One region of the Caulobacter sp. RL271 genome, then DNA from elsewhere that is predicted to be linked to it. Evidence: riboswitches for the same ligand, from Rfam matches in the RefSeq annotation. Region 1 holds a riboswitch; the other holds the start of a gene.
What was found. A riboswitch is a leader RNA that binds a small molecule or an ion and turns the genes downstream of it on or off. The one in region 1 is predicted to bind glycine.

Region 1 (3,989 bases):
GTTCAACGAATACGATTTCAGCCAGCACGATCCCGACGGCCCTTTCCCGCTTGAGGCCGCCGCGTTCGGCGCCAACTCCAACCAGAGCGCGGTGAACCGCATCGTCGCGGCGGTGAAGGCGGAGAACCTGACCCTGCGCCAGACGGCCCTGCGTTTCGCCACGCCGCGCGGTCACTTCGTCGGGACGCCCGAACAGGTCGCCGACAGTCTGCAGCAATGGTTCGAAGAGCGGGCGTCCGACGGCTTCGTGCTGTTCGAAAGCCTGCCGGGCCAGCTGGAGGCCTTCGTCGAACTGGTCGTGCCGATCCTGCAGGCGCGAGGTCTGTATCGCACCGAATACGAAGGCTCGACCTTCCGCGAGAGCCTGGGCTTGGACTTCCCGGTCAACAGGTACGCGGGGGCGCTGGCGGCGGCCGAATAGCGCTGCCTGGGGGTTCGAAGGCTGGAGCCGGTCGGTCCTCGCGGGCCGACCGGCTTCGTCGTTCTAGAAGTCCGCCGAGATCGTGAACTGGATCGTGCGCGGCGGGGCCGGGCGGAAGCTGGCGGCGGTGTTCACCGTCGTGCTGATCGTGCCCAGATAGTCCTTGTCGAAGATGTTATCGACATTGACCCGCGCCTTGACCTGGCTGAACGGGCCGGCCGCGAAGCCGTCGCCGATGTCGACATAGGCGTTGACGATGGTGTAGCCGCCGACCTTCTCGCTGTTGACGAAGTTGGTGAAGCGGCTCTCCAGGTGACGGGCCGAGACGTTGACGAGCAGGCCGTCGAACGGCTCGACCGTGACGCCGGTCGTGAAGACCCAGTCGGGGAAGTCCGGCACCTTCTTGCCGGCGATCGCCAGGGTGACCGGCGCGGCCGTGGTGCTGGCTCGGTAGTTCAGGACATCGTCCTGGAACACAGCGTCATTGTACGAGACGTTGGCGTTGAAATAGGCCTTGCCGGCGAAGATCTCGGGCTTCCACTGGCCGCTGAACTCGACACCCTTGGCCTTCACCGCGCCGACGTTCTGGTAGAAGGTTTCGGTCACGCCGCCGCCGCCGGGCACCAGCGAGGCAAAGGCCTGCAGACGATTCTTGAACTCGGTCTGGTAGGCCACGATCGAGGCGTTGAACGTGCGGTGGTTGGCCCGGTAACCGAACTCCCAGTTGGTCGAGGTCTCGGGGAGGGGGCTGGCGATCGTGGGGCTGGCGGCCGAGAAAATGTCGTCCGCGCCGCGCGGCAGGGCCATGTTCTCGGAGTAAGAGGCGAACACCTGGTCGCGGCCGGTCAGGCTGTAGACCGCCCCGACCTGCGGCAGGAAGCTGTCTTTCCAGTTGGCCTTCAGGATCGGGTGGCGAAGGTTGATGTAATCGTTCGGGTTGCGGTAGCCGGCGATCTTGTAGTCGATATCTGTGGCCTTGAAGCCCAGCTCGACCTTCAGCTTGGCCTCCAGCAAGGTCAGGGTGTCCTTGACGAAGAACTGCTTGGTCTCGCGCAGCGACTTGTAGTCCCGCTGGGCGTGGACCCGCTCGTTGAACAGCGGCGCGCCGTCGGGGTTGCCGTTCTCGACGTTGTAGCGGTTCTGGGTGCGGTGATAGTCGTCGTTCTCGAGCCAGAGGCCGGCTTCGATCTTGTTGAAGCCCAGATGCCAGGCGACCTTGGCGGTCACGCCCTTGCGAATGCCGTCGACGCCGGACAGGCCGTACTGGATGCCCTTTGGCGCGACGATGCCCGCCACTTTGCCGATCTCGGCGGTGTAGCTGGTCAGCGAGGTGGCATAGGCCTCGGGCGAGACGCCATAGCCGCCCTTGTCCTCGTAGTAGGCGGTGGTGGTGAGGTCGACGGTGTCGGTGATCGGCGTATTCAGCGTCAGGCCGTACAGGTGGTCCTTCCGCTTGTTGACCGCGAACTTGTAGTACTGGGCATAGTTGGCGTTGGAGTAGGTGGGGCCGCCCGACACCGCCGGCAGGTTGGTGGCGGTCTGGGTGCTGCCCGCCGGACCCGGGTTCGGCACGATGCCCAGATAAGCGAAATAGCGACCCGAGCGGCCGAACACGTCGCCAGCCGTCCCGTTGTACTGGGCCAGGGTGATCGAGGGGCTGTCGTAGTCGAAATAGTCATTGTGGACAGTCTGGAAGCTGACGTCGCCGCCATTGGGCAGGGCGTAACGCAGCTTGCCCTCGTAGTGCTTGCGATCGATCGTGCCCGGGCCGCGCCACAGGTCGCCCTTGATCCACGAACCGCTGGCATAGCCCGAAAGGCCACCGTGCTCGCCCATCTCTAGGCGCAGGAAGGTGCGGCGCAGGTCGTCGCTGCCCAGGGTGCCGCTGATTGCGCCGCCGGCCGTCTTGGACGGGGCTTGGGTGAAGTAGTCGACGATGGGGCCCAGCGAGGCGTAGCTGGGCAGGGCGACATCGCCCGCGCCGGCTGAGGCGGTGACCCGTAGCAGGTTCTCGTTGTCGACATAGCGGTAGATCGGGCTGCCGCCGAACTGGTCGCTGCGGCCCATCGGGATGTTGTCCAGCAGGAAGCCGATCTGCTGGAAGTTGAAGGCCCGCACCGAGACCGAGTTGCCGAACTCGTACATGCCCAGGGCATCGTTGGCCTGGACGTTGAAGCCGGGGAGGGACTCCAGCATCTTCAGGCCGGTGATGCCCGCCGGCGCGGACAGCAGCGCCTCGCGGGTGATCGAGACCGTGGCGGTGGCGTGGTCGGTGCCGATCGCGACGCTGGCTTCGGACAGGCGCTTGCCGGTCACGACGACGGTGTCGACCTCGGAGGTCTTGTCGACTTCCTGCGCCAGGACGGGCGTTGCGCCGCCAAGGATCGAAGCGGTGAGAAGAAGCACTCGCAGGCGGTGGCGCGCGGGCGAGATGTTACGGTCGGTCATCGTTATCCCCAATCACTTTTGACTGAGGGGAGCGTCGCTATGTGTTCTCGCGAGGTAAATTCAGAATTTCTCTGTCTGTGTCGATATAATGACTAAGTTGAGATGTTGCGCATATTTGTTCAATATATGAACAGTGAAAATATTGACCTACTCATAAGCGACATTTATTTCGCGAAAGTCGGTAGACGATCGCGTTCGTGCATTTTCAGTCGGGGCGGTGGAGCGGGTTCTTTAGTTTCGCATGACGCACGCAGGGGCTGGGCGCGCCGGCATGGCGCGCCTACTCACCCCCGCTGTCCTTGGCGCCTGAGAGATTCAGCGGGCCCATGCCGTTGGCGGGGCCGCCTTGCTCCTTCGGCGAGGGCGTCTGGCGCCCTGCTTTCCAGCGTTCAGAAGCCCGCGCGGTCCTTTTGCTTGAGCGTTTCCGGGGCGGTTTCGCCTTCAGCGCCGGGCCGGGGCCCGATCTCTCCCGCGAGAGCCCGGCCAGCAGGCGGCAGCAAAAACCCCGGGTCAAACGGATTGACCCGGGGCTGCTGGAGTTCGTAGCGATTGCGAACGAACGTGGCGCGCGGCGCCCGCGAACGAGGCGCGGCTACTTCGTGACGGTCAGCTTGAAGACCATCGTGTTGCTGTACTTCTGGCCCGGATCCAGGCGGACCGACGCGAACTGCGGCTTGTTCGGCGCGTCGGGGAAGTGCTGCGGCTCGAGCGCGATACCGTCGCCTTGGCGATAGATCTTGCCGCTCTTGCCGATGGTCGTGCCATCGATGAAGTTGCCGGCATAGAACTGGATGCCCGGCTGGTCGCTGAGGATCTCCAGCACGCGGCCGCTCTTGGGGTCGGCCAGGCGCGCGGCCAGGCGTGGGGCGCCGCCAGCCTTGCCGTTCAGCACGTAGTTATGGTCATAGCCGCGGCCGACGACGATCTGCGGATCCCGGGCGTCGCGGACCCGGGTCTCGACCGCGGTCGGCTTGCGGAAGTCGAACGGCGTGCCCGCCACCGGGGTGATCGCACCCGTCGGGATCAGCTCGTTGTCGACCGGGGTGTATCCGTCGGCCGGGATGGTCAGCACGTTGCCCATCGCGCCTTCCGGAACGCCTTCGCCGGCCACGTTGAACAG
Region 2 (3,989 bases), 2.5 Mb from region 1:
CGGTGTTGAAGCGGCCCATCGTGAAGCTGGTCTGGCCGGCCGCCGCCAGGGCGCTCTTCACCGCCGCCGGCAGGAAGGCGTTGTCGGACTTGATCGTCAGGTTGCCGCGGTTGTGGTCGCCGAACCAGATGTAGTTGTTCCACATCCGCGAGCGGCGCAGCTCGGCCGTCAGCTTCACCTTGTCGGTTAGGTCATAGGTGACGCTGGCCATGGTGGCGTAGCGCTTTTGCGGCGTGACCAGAGGCGACAGGTCGTCGTTCGACGGGCCTTCGCCGCCCACCGAGTTGGCGCCGATCACCGTGCCGGCGTTGAAGACGCGCAGGGTGCCGTCGGGATTGAAGGCCATGCCCTTCAGCACGCCCGACATGATCAGGCCGCCATAGGCCGCATTCGAGAAGCCGACGTTCGGGGCCAGGACGAAACGGCCCGCACCGTTCGAGATCGTGGCCCAGCGGCCGATGTTGGGACGGCTGTTCTTCGGGATGACCCCGTCATTGTCGAGATACTCCGCGCCGATCACGAAGTGGCCGCGGCCGTCGGCGAAGGTCTTGCCAGCCGCCGCCTCGAGACGGACCTGCTTGGCGTCGTGATATGAGGACTCGCCGCCCTCGACGCCGAGCTTCAGGCCCGTGAAGTTGCGGTCGATCGAGATGTTGACCACGCCGGCCACGGCGCCCGAGCCCCACGCGGCCGAAGCGCCGCCGGTGACCACGTCCACGCCCTTGGTCAGGATGCTGGGGATCAGGTTCAGGTCGTTGTCGCCCGAGAAGCGGCGGCCATCCAGCAGCACCAGGGTGCGGCTGATGCCCAGGCCGCGCAGGTCGACCGGGGCGTTGCCCGCGCCGGTGTTGGTGCCGGTGGTCTGGGGCGAGGTCGTGGCGCGGAACTGCGGCAGGTCGTTCAGGGCCGCGGCGATGTTCGGACGGGCGCCGACGCTTAAGTCCTGGGCCGTGACGCGCACCGTCGGAGTCGGCGCCTCGAAGCCCGCGCGGTCGATGCGCGAGGCGGTGACGACGATTTCACCGACATTGGTGTCGTCGTCGGCCTTGGCGGCCTCCTGGGCGAAGGCGGCGCCGTGCAGGGCCAGGACGGCGGGAACCAGGCTGCATCCCAGCAGCAGGCTTCGGCGGGTTTGGCGTGAAAGAGTCAAAACGAGATCCCCTATGTTTCAGCAGTCGACAGTCGCCCTCTCCCGCGCGGCCGCTTGTTCGGTCGCATCTGGTCGCTTCGCGTGGGTGGTCCCACGGCTCCGCCAGGCGGTTCCTCTGCCCCCGCTGTCCTTGGGCCTGAGAGATTCAGGCGCGGTCGCGCCCTTGCTCCTTCGGCGAGGCCGCTCGCTATTGGAGCGGTCCTGCTTTCCAGCGTCCTAGTGCTCTGCGGTCCCTGTTGCCTGAGCGTTTCCGGGGCGGTTGCGCCTTCGGCGTCGGGCCGAAACCCGATCTCTTCCGCGAGAGCCAGGGCAGTACGAAGGGTTCTTCCGGTCCCGTCAAAGCGGCCAAGTTCGGTAGAAATATCCGAAATGGTCCATCACGGAGAAAATTATGACCACGAACTCAACGCGCGGTAGGACGCTCGTCGGCGCGAGCTCGGACCCTTTTCGGCTCGTGACAGGTCGGTGACAGATTGGTGCGCGGGGCGCTGTTCCTCAGAAAAGAAGCCCAGGCTTCGGCGCGGCGCAATGCGATTGAAATATAATCAGATAACGCACGTTAATTGTGCAAATATCATTGTCCGACCGCGCCACGCCGCCATCGCGCCAGGAGTTCGGCGCGTCGCCCCTGGTCGAAATTGGCCAGCAGCGCGGGGCCGACGCGAACGGGCCGACCACCCGCCGACGGCGCCGCGCCCAGGCCAGGGCGGACCGGCGTGAGGCGAACTTCCAGCAGGCGCCGCTGCCCGCTCTCCGACATCAGGTAGTCCAAGAACACCCGCGCCGCGCCGGGATGCCGCGCCAATCGCGTGATGAAGGCCACCCGCGAGATCGACAGGTGATAGTCCTCCGGCACGACATAGCCGACGTCGGAACCGTGGTGGCGCACATACCAGTCGGCGTAGGACCCGTTCATGTCGAAGGCCAGCCAGTGCTCGCCGGAAGCCACGCGGTCCAGCATCGGCTTGCCAGGCACATAGGTCGGCGCGCCCGTCGCCGCGATCGCATCGTACAGGGCCCAGCCGTCCGGATAGGTCTGGGTGTTGCTCGACAGGTAGAAGAACCCCATGCCGCTGCGCTCGGGGTCGTACAGCGCCACCTTGCCGCGCCAGCGCTGGGGATCGGCGCGCAGCGCGGCCAACAGGGCGGCGTGGCTGCGTGGGACCTCGCCATCCTTCAGCAGCCGCTTGTTGTAGACGAAGACAATCGGCTCGCTGGTCATGCCGAAGCCCTGGTCGCGCCACCGCGCCCAGGCTGGCAAATTCTTGGCCTCGGGGCTGTCATAGGTCTGGGCGTAGCCGTCGTTGATCAGCTTGACCTGGGTGTCCATGGCCGAGGTCCAGACGACGTCGGCCACCGGCTTGCCGTTCCTGGCCTCCTCGATCACCCGGGCCTGCATATCGCGCGAGGTCAGGACGACGAATCGCAGCTTCACCTTCGGAAAGCGCCGCTCGAAGTCCTCGATCAGCGCCTGGTGGACGTCGTTGTTGATATAGACGACGACCTCACCCTCGCGCGCGGCCGTCCGGACGTCCGAGCCCCGCGTCGCCTGCCCCGGCGCGCCGGGCGCACAGCCGGCCAGACTCGCCAGGACGACCGCGCCCAAAGCGGCTAGGAGACCCCGTCTCTTGACCTCGCTTGGCAATCGGCGTGGGATGGCGGCCCTCCATGCATGTGCTGCAGCGTCTACATCCCCGATGAAGATACTCGTTGTCGAGGATGATCCGCCGCTCCGGCGTTCGCTGACCGCGACTCTGGAAAGCGAAGGCCACCAGCCCGTCTGCGCCGAAACCGGCGAGACCGCGCTCGCCCTGGCCCTGGCCGCCGGCGCGGATTTCGACGCCGTGATCCTGGACATCGGCCTGCCCGACATTGACGGCTTCGAGATCCTGAGCCGACTGCGACGCGAAGGGTTTCCCACCCCGATCGTCATGCTGACCGCGCGCGACGCCGTACGCGATCGGATCGCGGGCCTGGATATGGGCGCCGACGACTATGTGCTGAAGCCTTTCGACCCGTTCGAGCTGGTCGCCCGGGTCCGCGCGGTGGCGCGGCGCAAGGGCGGCTACGCGGCGCGAACGGCGCATGTCGGCGCCCTGGCCTGCGATTGGGAGGCCGGCTCGGCCTGGATCGGCGACCGGCGCCTGGACCTGCGCCCGCGCGAGTGGGCCGTCTTGAAAGCCCTGGCCACCCGCTCGGGCCGCGTCGTCGAGCGCGACCGGCTGGCCGCCGAGGTGTTTCCCGACGAGGATTCGCCCTCCCCCAACGCGCTGGACATCCATGTCGGTCGGCTGCGGCGCAAGCTGACCCCGGACGGCCCTCGCCTGAGCACGCTGCGTGGCGTGGGCTACCGGCTCGACCCGTGAGCCGCGAAACGCGCCGCTCCAGCCTGGTCGGCCGACTGCTGCTGGCCCAGATCGTGCCGTTGGCCCTGCTGGCGGCGGCCCTGACCGTGGCCGGCGCCCTGGCCGCGCGAGCCGTGGTTGAAAAGTCCTCCGACCGCCTGTTGGCCGGCTCGGCCGCCTCGATCGTCGCCCAGATCGGCGCCCGGGACGGCCAGGCGCAAGTCGCCCTGCCGCCTTGGGCCCTGGGACTGCTGGACAGTCCCGAGCGCGACGCGGTGTTCTATGCCGTGCGCCAGGGCCCACGACTGGTCACGGGCTATGACGACCTGCCGCGCCTCCCCGCCCCCTCGCCGAACGAGACCAACTTCGCCTACGCCAGAATGCGCGGCTATACCGTCCGCATCGTCCAGTCGACGGTGATGGTCCCCGGGGTGGAGGACCCGGTCGTGGTGGCCGTGGCCCAGAGCCTCGACTCCCGCCGCGCCAGCGTACGC

Region 2: linked by a shared signal. The riboswitch ahead of MZV50_RS23640 (TonB-dependent receptor domain-containing protein) and the one ahead of MZV50_RS12545 (TonB-dependent receptor) in region 1 are both predicted to bind glycine.

What each region holds. Positions count from the first base shown of each region.
Region 1 is NZ_CP096040.1:2,637,275-2,641,263, forward strand. Features, by position in the region: gene MZV50_RS12540 (LLM class flavin-dependent oxidoreductase) at 1-421, shown strand, start outside; gene MZV50_RS12545 (TonB-dependent receptor) at 485-2,881, opposite strand; glycine riboswitch at 3,153-3,265, opposite strand; gene MZV50_RS12550 (aldose epimerase family protein) at 3,462-3,989, opposite strand, start outside.
Region 2 is NZ_CP096040.1:5,088,761-5,092,749, forward strand. Features, by position in the region: gene MZV50_RS23640 (TonB-dependent receptor domain-containing protein) at 1-1,150, opposite strand, end outside; glycine riboswitch at 1,273-1,364, opposite strand; glycine riboswitch at 1,368-1,458, opposite strand; gene MZV50_RS23645 (ABC transporter substrate-binding protein) at 1,725-2,756, opposite strand; gene MZV50_RS23650 (response regulator transcription factor) at 2,848-3,516, shown strand; gene MZV50_RS23655 (sensor histidine kinase) at 3,513-3,989, shown strand, end outside.